4 regions of the Bacillus salitolerans genome follow, and region 1 is predicted to be linked to each of the others. Evidence: riboswitches for the same ligand, from Rfam matches in the RefSeq annotation. Region 1 holds a riboswitch; each other region holds the start of a gene.
The links. Region 1 has a riboswitch for cyclic di-GMP ahead of ACFSCX_RS06305 (AimR family lysis-lysogeny pheromone receptor). Riboswitches for the same ligand answer to the same signal wherever they lie in the genome.

Region 1 (3,138 bases):
TATAATCTTCCATATTTGGAGAATCAACACTTTTTTACAAATCACTGGCTAAACTTCTGATTAAGCTTGCATAGAATAGATTTCCACCTGTTTGGAATCCCTCAATAGCAACCTTTAAAAGGGCTTGATTTCTAAGACATATACCTTTGTAATACAATTGGAAGGAAGTTAACTCGCCCCTTTTCCTTTCAATTTCATTCAAAATTGATAAGCACTTATCTTGGTTTTCTTTCCCTTCCAATCTAGCATGATAATGGCAGACTTCTGCTCGATCTGATAAAAAGAGTTCATTAAAATCATTGTGTATTAGACGAATAAAATCATGCGTAGCTTCTAATTGTACTCTTTTTATAGTGAAATCCTTATTTACTACTTCTAATAAGGATAATGATTTTTTAATATATTGGATGCTCTGTTCATAATCATGTTCTGCATGTAACTGAGCGAGTAACGCATAGGCAGAAATTATAGGAAAATGATAAATGTTTCCAGAATTAATGATAGTCCAAGCCATTTCCCGTGCCTTTTCCTTTTCATTTCGAGCCATGAACACAGTTGATTTCATTTCCCATACCCTAATCAGCATAGAATGTTTGAAATAACTATCTTCAAGTTGCAATACTAACTCTGTAACATCATCTACTAAATCTAACATGACGTTCCAAGCATTAAGGTCATAAAAGCTATATAAAGTTAGGATCTCCATCATGACCTTAGATGTTTCTTTTGTAAAGTTCGTATTTAATTTTATTTGCTCAGTTCGCCTATACATTTCCTGTTTTTTATTAACAAAAGCACCACGATTTCTTTGCATTAACAATAGATATAGAGGAGAAAATTCTGGATTGTCAAATTTGTATGCCAATTCTTCGGCTAATTCGAAATATCCATTGTTCATTAAATATTCTAATATCATTGGCTCATTATCTGGACGATCGGAAAGTATACAAAATTCCCTCATTACTCGATTAAAGATATCTGGCTCGCCTTCGTATAATAATTCTGCCAATTTATAAAAATTTGAAAAATGAAATGCAGCTTTTCCTTTAAATATAAGAGTAACGTTAGCTGGTGTACATTCGAATAAAATAGAAATGTCTTTCTTTTTAATTCTTTTCTTTTTTAAATCAGCCTCTAGTCGGCACAAAAACTTAGTATACATATTATCACTTCACTTTCAAGTTTAATATCTATTTGCACGAATAGTCTAGAAGATTTGGAGTCGTATAAGCTGTATACTGTATATTTATCCTCTAGGCGTAGATAATAAAAAAGTATCCTACATAGGATACCTCATGGATTATCCCGATAGCTGGCTAGCATAGTTTATCACTTTAGCCCCTTAAGCTTTGCGTCACCACTTTTCAATGGTTTTGCCTTTAACGGATGTATATAGATATAAATTAGTACTTTTGTAATATATTATATTGAAACGAGAATGCTTATCAGTACAAAAGTAGTATATCTATTTATTTACCTCTTGACAATGCTATTTGGCAAAGTTGTTCTATATTTCCAATAGTATGAAACTTCTCTTAACTTACTCAACTTCCACTTGTTAATCTTATCCAGATATACCAACTCTCCTTTCTTACCTAATAACAATAGTAAAAAGGACTAAAATAAAGCATTAATCCTTTTTATCTTGCTACTAAGCGTTTTGGTTCATATTAGATAGTTCTATTACTCTCATTTGAATGGCTCCTTTAGTCCTTCGGAGAAGCTCTCCTGCTTCTTCATAAACTAAACCTTGTCGAAGCAAGTTCATTAGTTTTCGATCTTCCTCATCAGACCATCTTTCGTAAGCTCGTTTAGCTTGTGTTTGACGTTTACAAGCATCTTCTACCCAAGTTGGCTCAGGTAAGATGGAATACCTTTCATATTTCGTGAAATCAATCTTGTCTTGGTTCTTCTTTGCCCAATTCCAGAAGTCTTTCGGAGCAATCATTTGATAAGTACATTTCTTCCTAGTAACCTTCTCTTTTACAGGAAGTCCCTCATTTTTTTTCAGTTTTCCTAATTGGTAAGGTGTTGTTTTTAATAGCCTAGCTAATTCCTTAAGTGTCAATTCACCCTCATGATCTTTAGTACTAAGACCCATTCGTTTTAATTTAGCTTCCACTGAACCAATATCCCTATCTAAGGTAGTTGCAATTGTCTCCAAATCGAATTTTCCTACTATTTCATAGAGATATTCTTCTTCTTTGGTTGTCCAAATTCTATATGTTCGGACCATAATATATACTCCTCTCAACGTTAAAATGAAAAAAGGAGCAAGCACATGGTATCTGTACTTACTCCCTCTCTTTGTTTACTTTTTTATTAACAAACGGCTGCCATGTACTCATCCGGTATGAGATAATCCTGAGAAATGGTTCGTTCAATGGCATCAATATGTTGGACAGTGATATCCTTTTCCGTACGATTCACAACTACGGATAAGATTTCTCCAACACCAACCATCGAACTTGCGTCACCCATGTTTAACCAAATACGGTTCCCATCGGACACATGAACGTACTCATTCTCAATCCCGACAACTTGAACAGTCCATTTTTGCTCTCCCATTAAACCGTCTCTTATACGAGCTGTTGCCAGTTCAGAATATGATCCATCCAGTTCAATGTTTTCATCATCTTCAGATAAGTCTTCCATTGTTAGACAATCCTCAATTGGTTGTTGTTCCATCATCATATCTAACTGGTTTAACTCATCATCCATTGATACCGTTACGTAATTGTCGGGTTCCATACAATCAATATAGGAATCCTGAGACATAGGCTCTTCGTATTGCTCCGCTTGAGGCCCATTCACTTCTTGTTCAATCATTGAAAGAAATTGTAAGGTATCATCATTTAATACTGCTCTTTTAACCTCTGGTACTTGCGTAGTTTCAACTGGAGCAGATTCAACGACTGTTTCAGTGACCAACTCCATCTCCATTTGCTTTTCTTCTTGATAACTCATTACAAAATCATATGTTACCATTCGAGAAACACGGATAATGTCTGCTTTGATCATACAATATTGCTCCAATACATGAATCACTACTAGTTGAATGATAGATAATGCATCTACTACTGCAATTGTCATATTTAATATCTTCCTCTCATTTTTAATTAAAGAGAACATCCATAA
Region 2 (3,138 bases), on a different contig from region 1:
TACCTTTTCTATATCAGTTTCTTCAACGATTTGAAGGAAGTCAAGAAACTTCAGTTTCGTTACCTTCAATTGTCTTCCAATTATTGTAGAAACGTTATCCTCCCAATAAAAATAATTATTTTTCAGCTCCAACTCCCAGCTTATGAGCTTTGCAATGGTTAATGCTTGATTTAACCTTGCTTCTCTTTCTTGTCGCTCTTGTTCAATAAGCTTACGATCGGTTATATCTTTAGCAATTCCGTAAACCCCGATTATCTCTTGATCTACGACTATAGGTAGATTAGTCACAGCAACTTCTACTTGATCCCCATCTTTTGTCAGACATGTAACTTCATAGCTTTGAGGGTAACCTCTAGAAGCTTGCTGAAAAAAATAATCTACACTCTCTTTATCCTCAGTAGAAAGCAGAATTCTGTAGTCCATCTTTAGAGCCTCTTGCTTTGAATAACCAAATAATTTCTCAAAACTCTTATTGACCGAAAGATAGTTTCCGTTTAAGTCAAATGAATAAACCGCATCCGGGTGAAAAGTAAATAATGATTCGTAATGTTGTTCTGTCTTCAGTAACGCTTTCTTTGCTTTACTTATACTACGAAAATGTACGACCAATCCTTCATTATTCGGATAGGCCCTTACATCAAACCATTCATTTAGCGGTGGATAGTACTCTTCAAACTCAACAGTAATACCTTCATTTACAGCTCGATGATATTGATGAAAAAATGTTGAGTCAACGGTTTCCTCAAATTCATCCCATACTAGTTTTCCAATGAGGTCAGCCTTTTTTCGAGACAGTAATTCTTCACCAGCCTGGTTTATGTAAATAAAATTCCAATTATTATCCAAGACGAAAAGAGCATCCCTTAAATCGTCAGTAAAGTTGGTATTCATTTTCTCTTATCCCTTCTACAACCAATAGTATTTTCTGTTCGTATTACGGAGACGCTAAAAAGGCCACAACAAATATAAGATTAGAGATACACCTTACACTTTGTTTGGCCTTATGACTAACACTTCTATTGTTTAGTTCATCTGTGCACAATAGCTTTATTCATTTGTTTGAACATAATCTGTATAGAAATGAGCATCACTCTCACTGTCCATCTTAACTATACTCTACCTTATTATTCTTTTCAATTATTTGGAAGTTTCATAGTATGAAACTTCCATCATTGGAGGTTTTCCTCATCCTCCACTGATTGTAGATGTGAGTCTCACAGACGTTGCCACAGGAAGTGGGGGTCTTAGCGCTAGTTAGAGCGAGATAACCTACCTACACAAATATCTTGTTTATGTAGTAACCTTTCAAAAGCAATTGACAGGTTTCGCATACATTCTGATCGAATATTTTCTTCACATATAAAATCAGAAAATATTTCATTTTGCAACCTATTTAATAATATTGAAAGCTTATCCTCCTCTATTTCATTTACACCATTACCATTAATGAAGGAAATAATTTCACTTTGAAAGTATTCAATTGAGCCAAACAAAACCGTCATAATTGCTCCCACCTTTATGAAAAAAATATGTTATGTAAAAAAGCCCACCAAAAAGATTAGTGGACTTTACCGGTGATTGGTTCCAATTAACCAGATAAGTTCATTCTTTTTGGCAGCCCGACTATCATAGCTTATTCAACCTTAGACTCGTAGCTTTGCGTCCTTATTTTTCAATAAGTTTGCCTTTTACCTATTATACTTGAATCATAAAACGGAAGACATATTTCTTCAACAATTTTCAGCAAATTCTACCAAAAATAGTTAAATTATCCCGAGTAAAAAGTACTAGAAAGTATGCTAGAGAGTGTCACTGCGGCCTCAATATCCTTTTTCAATCTTTATGATCTCTCCATGGAGTTGTACTTCTTCTCCATTTACACTAATCCAATCTCCATCTTTACAAGCATATATTGGATGATGACTTTTCAAGTTTTCTAATTGTGAGATCAACCTTGAATCTCCTTCCCAATGTGGCATAAACTCAAAATCAACTAAATGTAAGGAATTAATATTATTGAGTCTGGAAACATTTTCATCGAGAAAGGTTGCCATTTCAATTGTCTTAGACATTAAAATACTGCCGGCACTTTGACCGATTAAAATACCCCCATTTTCCACATATTTTTGGAGCAGTGGAATGAATCCTCGCTTTCTTATATTCTCTAAAAATATAAATGTGTTACCACCTGACAAAAAAATTGCCTCTCTATTAAGCAATTCGTTTGTAAGTGAAGGGGTATACTCTACATCTAATTCAAAATATACAATATCCTTGAACCCGATTTCATTAAAATAGGTACGACCCACATTAAAGTATTTTCTGCTTAAATCAGACTGTGAAGTGATATACCCCAGCTTTGGAATGAAGTGGTAATCCAATCTGCCAATAATCCTCGCAATTCGATTATTTGTTTATGATGTAGGTCACTTAATAAAATTAGTCGTTTCAATCTTCTGTCTCCCTATCTATTTGTCGTTATTTATTTTTCATTGTAGTAAAACGTATGTACTTCTTCCCCTATTCCAATAATTCGGAAGCATTTTCTTCCATACAACGTGAAAGTATTCTAACAAAATTAGTATGAATCATACATAAATACAACACAATAATAGTTAACGAAAAATACTGTTTAAGAAAAGCAATTTTTTAGGAGGAAAAGCATGAGTCATCTACCTGTACTTTTGATGAAATTTATTTCTAGTGTCCTTATCTTTACTATCGCGCTAGATTTATTTTTCGAGGCTTCCTTTGTAGATATATTGTCTTTTAGCTTGCTACTTACCGTCTTTTCATACTTTATAGGTGATCAAATATTATTGCCTCGAATTGGTAATGCTAACGCTATCATTTCTGACTTTTTCCTTGCGTATGTAACTGTTTGGATATTCGGTAGCATTCTTCTTCATAGCTACCTGCAAATTGCATGGGGAAGTATCATTACCGCCAGCTTTGTTGCTGTTTCAGAGCTATTCGTTCATCGATATATGTTGAGAAGAAGTCCTATAGCACAAGAAACGCAAAGGTCTGCTTTTAATGAAAGATTAGCTTATGGAATGGAGATGGCTGAAGAGCAGAATCCAAGGGATAAAAAATAAATAAATAGCCCCAAAATCCTGAGGCTATTTATTTAATCCC
Region 3 (3,138 bases), on a different contig from region 1:
ACTGATTCATTCTGCTTCTCATCAGCCTCTTTTGCCTCTTCTTGCTTCTTCGTAGCTTCACGTCCCTGTTCAGCACGTTTTTGTGATTCTTCCCGTTGCTTTTCTTCTTGTTTCTTTACCTCTTCACGTTTTTGCTCATCAGCTTTTTGGTTTTCATCTTTTTTTACAGACTTACTTTGTTTCTCGTCTGTTAATTGCTTTGGATCTTCCTTCCCACGATCTTCCTTCTCTTTACCTTTTTCAAGAGCTACTTTACCTGCTTTATTGGTATCTTCATTCATCTCAGTAAGAAGCTCTTTCTTCTCTTTCGCTAATTCTGCGTTCAATTCAGCAAGTTCTTCATTATAATCCTGTTCATTCATTTCGCCATCATCTAGTTCTGCTTCAAGATCAGCACGCTTTTGTTCAATTGCAAGTTCCTTCTCATTAAGCTTTGCTAGGGTCTTGTTGATCTTCTTCTCCAGCTTCTCTTGTGCTTTTAATATATTCTTTACGAGAGCCTCTTTTGCTTGTGGATTTTCCACTTTTTCTAGAGCAGTTGTTAAGGCAACAAGGTTAGCTGCCATTTTTGCTTCAAGTTCAGCACGTATAGGGTCTACTGGAGCTTCTGTTGCAACTTGACCTTCATCGCCTTCCGATAAAGGTGTTTCCGCTGGTTGCAATTGTTCGTAAGTAGCAAGTGCCAATTCTTGTTGCTCAATTGCCTTTTGAAGAATGTCTTGTGCTAGTTCCACTTGACCGCCTGCAATTAATACTTCAGCTTCTTTGATTCTTTCTTCAGCAAATGTTGAAAGTAGTTCAGCCTCTTTCACCGAATCAAAGGTTAAAGACAGCTGTACATTTTCACGTAATATTTTAAAAAAGTAAAAGAAATCACCTGGTAACAAAGAGGGCAAGTCTGCTTCAGCAGCTATCTCATCTGGCGTCTCTTCTGCTGAAGTACCTTCTTCTACTACTTCATCCTCAGTAGTAGGCTCTGAACTTTCAGTTGTTGAATCAACAGTTTCGACTGGTTGGTCTTGTTGAACCGTCTCTTCCACTTGTGAATCCGTGGACTGTTCATGATTATCTGCATAGGCTTGTCCAATTCCAATTGAAAAAGCAAAAACTGATGTAACTATACTTGTTGCAAGCACATTCTGAATATTCTTATTAAACATCATAAAAAATCCCTCCAACACAAGTTATTTGAATCGGAAGAATTTCGAATTCTACTTAAAAATAAGTAAAGTATCTCAATTCTTCAGCAGATCAGCCACCCTAGTATAAACCGTAGGTCTGTACCTTTGCGTCTCTATCTTTCAATAGGTTTGCCTTTTTCAAATGAAGAAACGACGATATTTCATTCTTCATATTAGTAAGAATATACAGTATCTTTTCTAAAAAGAATATGCATATTTTTTTCCATTCAAAGTAAAATCCTTTTTTAGGACGGCGGCTTCCTACAAATGATGAAGCTTAGTATGAATCATTTGGATTTTGTCCTGGATACTTTCGATCTTTTCTTTTGGATTTTGGTTTTTTTATCATCCATATTAAGATCAAAACAATGATAAATAGAACAATCATTATGGTTGTCCATGGAAATGTCTTAGGGGCAATTGCGACTTCTCCCCGTTCTTCCATTTTTTCTTGTGTCTTCTGCACTTCATTATTTTCAATCGATATGGTTTGTTCGTAAGATTGGGTACTTCCATTCACATCCAGTGATAAACTAACATCGTATGTTCCTGGTTCTAATGTTCCTTCTGACCATCTAATCGGATAATGAAAAGTCGTCATAGGCGCCATTTTAAATGAAGGAATTTCTCCTGTCATGGAGAACGTTGTATCTTCATTCTTGGTGATCTTGTAGGTTCCCGATATATTTGGAACAATGACCGGATAGCTATTTTCCATTGGAACCATAATCGCAATTTGCTCGGGAGAAAAGAATGGTTTGTCTAATTCCATTGAAGGTGTCTCGTTATAATCTGTTACATCAATCTGAACACCAATGTTAATTGCTTTGTATTGGTCAATCAGTAGTTGTGAGTTTTCTTCTTTCTGTGTCAATTCTTTTGTGCCTTTAAAGACTCTAAACTCTACACTACCAAGTAACGTACCATTAATATTTGGAATATTTAGTGTAAATTCAACGAGCTCAGACTGCAAAGGTTCAAGTGTTACTTCAGTTGGGGTAGTGGCTATTTTTTGAAATTGAAAGCTTTCATTGATAATTTCCGTTCCTTTTAAAACAGGCTCTGTTTGGTATAAGATCCCTTGATTTCCACTATAAGCATTCAAACTTCGAATGATAACATTCAAATTCTGTTCACTGTCATTGATAATACGTGCTTGTAACGTAACAGTATCATGAGGTGTTCCTTTGAAATGGTAATATCCTTTATTACCAATTTGTGAATCTGGAAAGATTGGTTCCACACGGAATTCAAAATTATTTTCCTCTGCATATACTGAAATAATTGGGTAAGATATAAACATAAAGGCTAGTAAGATCAAGCATAATAACAGGTGTTTCATTAACAACCACTCCTAAAAATTAAAAAGTCCCCCTTAGTATTGGAGGACTTTTAAAAAAATAATCATTTATTAAGGAGCTGTATTTATAGTTACAGTTGCATCTGTTTTGTATGTTTTTGCATAGGCATTAGCAGGAATAGTCAATTCTACACCTAGGTTACCAATTGTGTAGGAACCCATACCACCATTTAGTGACGCGGATAAAACTTTAACCGTACTTCCATTATCTAGTGCTGTTCCTGAAGCAACGGGAGTGATGGTTGTAATGTCAGATGAAGTCGAGTCTTTCTTATTAATTGTAGGTACTCCGACTACTTTTAATGAATTCGTAGCAAGAGATTTTCCGCCAATAACATAAGCTCCATTACCATCAACTTCTTTGAATTGAGTTAATGTTAGTGAAAGGTTCCACCCCTCACCCGTACCTCTTGCATCCGTGATATCACCAATAGCCCAATTTGCAGTAGATTTCACTAGAGTACCATTTAATGTTGCTGGTAAACCAGTAAATGTCATGGATCCTCCAGATAAAGTCCCGCCTTGAACGGTTGAAGTTGTAGAAGCAAATGAATGCGTGCTAAATGCAGTTGCAACAATACCAAAAGCCATTGTAGT
Region 4 (3,138 bases), on a different contig from region 1:
AACTTCTACTTCCCCATCATTTTCGAATTCGATTTCAACCTTTAGCTCTTGAATACCAAGCGGAGCATTTAATGCTGTTTCTACTTGCTCCTTTGTTAAAATAGACGCTTCTAGTACTTTTCCATCCTCGACATAAAACTGGATGGGATCACCCACAACTAATTGATCTGCTGAAAGGAATTTCCCTTCATATGAAACAAGAAGCTTAGCATCTACCGAGTATGATAATGTTTCACCTGTTGAAATCTCAACCGTAAGTTCCAAGGCTGCTTCCGCTTCTGTTATTTCCGTTACTACTCCTTGAATCGTAGTAGCACCATTTTCTTCTAGTAAACTAGTAGATGTGCGGTCTAAGACAGCAGCCATTTGGGCACGTGTAATGTTCTTATTCGGTTGGAATAATCCCGCCTCTGTCCCTGTAAAAATACCGTACTCCACCGCTACATTAACATAACCAATCGAAGCAGCTGGAATTTCTTTCACATCTTTAAAATTTGGGATATCTGTCATAGACTGAAGTGCTTGCTCTTCTAATCCCAATGCACGTACTAAAATAGTAGATATCCATACACGTGAAGCAGGTTTATTTGGGTCTACCTTATCCTCTGAAGCATCAAATAACCCGTTTTCTAACGCAACAATGATGTAGCCTTTTGCTTCAGGATTTTTTTCAAAATAGACCGCGTCTTTAAACGCTAATATTGTTTCAGATGATGCTGCCGCTACCGCTTCTTCCTCAAGACCAAGTAAGCGCACAGCTGTAATAATGGACTGCATTCTCGTTACAGGCTTATTCGGCTGGAATGTACCATCACCATATCCGTTAAAAATCCCTTTAACCTTCATACGACCAATCGATTCTTTTACCCATTCCAGGCTTTTCGTATCCTCAAATTCTACTTCTACCGTTTCTCTTTCTTCTGCTTCAGTAGTTTCTTCCGATGTACTAGATTCTTCTGATTCTACTGGCTCTTCTGGAGAAACTGGTTCTTGTGGTGTTGTGCTCTCTTCAGCTAATGCAGGTGTTACTGTTCCGAACGTTAATAGCATTGCTAAGCATAAAAAAGGTAATTTCTTCATCATAACGTAACCTCCTATAAAGTTTTGTTAATTTCCATCTGAACATAAAAAACCACCTGGTTAAGGGTGGCTGGTATCCGATCCACACCTTCTTCGGCAACCCGGCGACCATGGCAAATGCTGTAGGCCCGTGGCTTTGCGTCCTCAGCTTTCACTGAGTTTGCGATTAACGGAAGATGAAAATTAACTTATACCCATTCTATCAGATGGAATACATCGTTAACATATGTAAAAATAACTAATTTTTTGTCGAAATTTAGGGGATTTTAAGAACCTGAGTCAACAATTACAGCAGATGGAAAAACATGCTATAATGGTAAAAATGACCTGAGAGAAGGAGGAGCTATGAAAACTTTTAAATTAGTTTCCTTAAAAATTTCACACCCTACCGATGAAGTGAAAGCTCAAGAAATTCATTTACTAGATGGACTTGTTATAAATAAAGAAGACGAAGAAAGACGCTGGTTAATAGAGATCTACGTAGATAAAAGTTACGAGGAACTCTTCTCTACCCTTCAAAGTGCAGATCAAGAAGTAAAGATAGAGGCAACGATTTCACGTAAAGATAACGACCCTGCGACCTTTATCACGACCGTTCGATCAATTAATATGATGGAAGAAAACATGAGTATCCTTTTAAACGCTGTTTTAGTTGGGAAGGCAGATATTTCAGAAGGTGTCCTAACCGATTTAATTGAAGAAGGCTTCCATGGGAATGACCTGTTACAGGAGTTCAAAAAACGCGTTTCTGATAAGAAAACCATTGGTGTACAAACTAAGTAAGGAGTGGGCTATCCACTCCTTTTTATTTTTTTTAGAAAGTAAAAAAGTTTTCAGCAAGAGAATGGACTAGTGACTTGGAATCCAGCTCCAGCACCCAGCCACTTGAGATCAAATAACCCTTAATGAGTAAGAGGGAAAAGCACCCTTTTTCTCATTTAGGAACATTTGCTCTGCCTTAGGCTAAACGGAGCACTTGCACCTTTTGTTTTATCCCTTTAGAATACACCGTTACCAAAGAATGGATAAACTTATTCATCCATTTACTTAAACGCTATTCATTAAGGGACTAATGTATTTACCATTTATTTAATAACTCTTCTTTCTTTCGAGTGTATTCTTCCTCACTAATTATGTTATCTTCCATTAAACGATGTAGTTTGCGAATATCTGCTTCAATATCTTCGGATGTTGTTTTCGTGTTGTTATGTGCTCCAACGTCTACCTGGTAGGATGATACACCTTCTTTAGAAAAAACGTTAACTGCATGATAAATAGTAATAGTAGCTGCCACTAAAGTCCATATTATTCCAAAAATTCCAACTGAAATAAATTGAAAAACCCCGATACATACAAAAATAATACCAATAACCATTCCTAGAACTGAAGAGCTTTTGCTTGGTTTAACACGGTATTGTGGAAACATCCATTGTTAGCCTCCCTCATACTTATAGTAATCTCTAACTGTTTTATTGTATTACTTTTACGTTCAAATCAAAAATTAGTTTCAATTTAAAAGACTTTAAGAGCAAACAAAGAAAGAGCAAGGAATTCCCTTACTCTTTTTTACAATACTTTACTTAAAAACACTTTTGTTCGATTGTTCTGAGGGTTTCCGAATAGTTCTTCTGGTATATTCTGCTCGACAATATAGCCGCCATCCATGAATAGGACTCTGTCCCCTACCTCTTTCGCAAAACCCATCTCATGGGTAACCACGACCATCGTCATACCTTCTTTAGCGAGCTGCTTCATTACCTCTAAAACTTCCCCAACTACCTCTGGGTCAAGGGATGAAGTAGGTTCATCAAATAACATTATTTTTGGATTCATGGCTAATGCTCTTGCAATGGCAACTCTCTGTTTTTGACCACCTGATAGCTCTCCTGGGTAGGAATTTGCTTTTTCTCGTAAGCCTACTTTATCGAGTAAAGCATAAGCGTGTTTCTGTGCCTCCTCATTTGTTTGGTTCAATACTTTCATAGGAGATAGAATGATATTTTCTATCACTGTTTTATGTGGAAATAAATTAAATTGCTGAAACACCATACCAACATT

Region 2: another riboswitch for cyclic di-GMP. It lies ahead of ACFSCX_RS07670 (hypothetical protein); the one in region 1 lies ahead of ACFSCX_RS06305 (AimR family lysis-lysogeny pheromone receptor).
Region 3: another riboswitch for cyclic di-GMP. It lies ahead of ACFSCX_RS24305 (DUF5667 domain-containing protein); the one in region 1 lies ahead of ACFSCX_RS06305 (AimR family lysis-lysogeny pheromone receptor).
Region 4: another riboswitch for cyclic di-GMP. It lies ahead of ACFSCX_RS10370 (S-layer homology domain-containing protein); the one in region 1 lies ahead of ACFSCX_RS06305 (AimR family lysis-lysogeny pheromone receptor).

The regions. Positions count from the first base shown of each region.
Region 1 covers NZ_JBHUEM010000005.1:74,110-77,247, forward strand. The annotation lists gene ACFSCX_RS06305 (AimR family lysis-lysogeny pheromone receptor) at 35-1,162, opposite strand; cyclic di-GMP riboswitch class I at 1,305-1,388, opposite strand; gene ACFSCX_RS06310 (hypothetical protein) at 1,652-2,236, opposite strand; gene ACFSCX_RS06315 (hypothetical protein) at 2,323-3,093, opposite strand.
Region 2 covers NZ_JBHUEM010000008.1:5,693-8,830, reverse strand. The annotation lists gene ACFSCX_RS07675 (PAS domain S-box protein) at 1-891, opposite strand, end outside; gene ACFSCX_RS07670 (hypothetical protein) at 1,251-1,502, opposite strand; cyclic di-GMP riboswitch class I at 1,611-1,696, opposite strand; gene ACFSCX_RS07665 (Type 1 glutamine amidotransferase-like domain-containing protein) at 1,821-2,381, opposite strand; gene ACFSCX_RS07660 (YndM family protein) at 2,664-3,098, shown strand; gene ACFSCX_RS07655 (sulfite oxidase-like oxidoreductase) at 3,131-3,138, opposite strand, start outside.
Region 3 covers NZ_JBHUEM010000055.1:192,284-195,421, reverse strand. The annotation lists gene ACFSCX_RS24305 (DUF5667 domain-containing protein) at 1-1,163, opposite strand, end outside; cyclic di-GMP riboswitch class I at 1,243-1,325, opposite strand; gene ACFSCX_RS24300 (WxL protein host-binding domain-containing protein) at 1,459-2,523, opposite strand; gene ACFSCX_RS24295 (WxL domain-containing protein) at 2,593-3,138, opposite strand, start outside.
Region 4 covers NZ_JBHUEM010000014.1:51,070-54,207, forward strand. The annotation lists gene ACFSCX_RS10370 (S-layer homology domain-containing protein) at 1-1,083, opposite strand, end outside; cyclic di-GMP riboswitch class I at 1,173-1,255, opposite strand; gene ACFSCX_RS10375 (YwpF-like family protein) at 1,426-1,863, shown strand; gene ACFSCX_RS10380 (SHOCT domain-containing protein) at 2,159-2,506, opposite strand; gene ACFSCX_RS10385 (amino acid ABC transporter ATP-binding protein) at 2,647-3,138, opposite strand, start outside.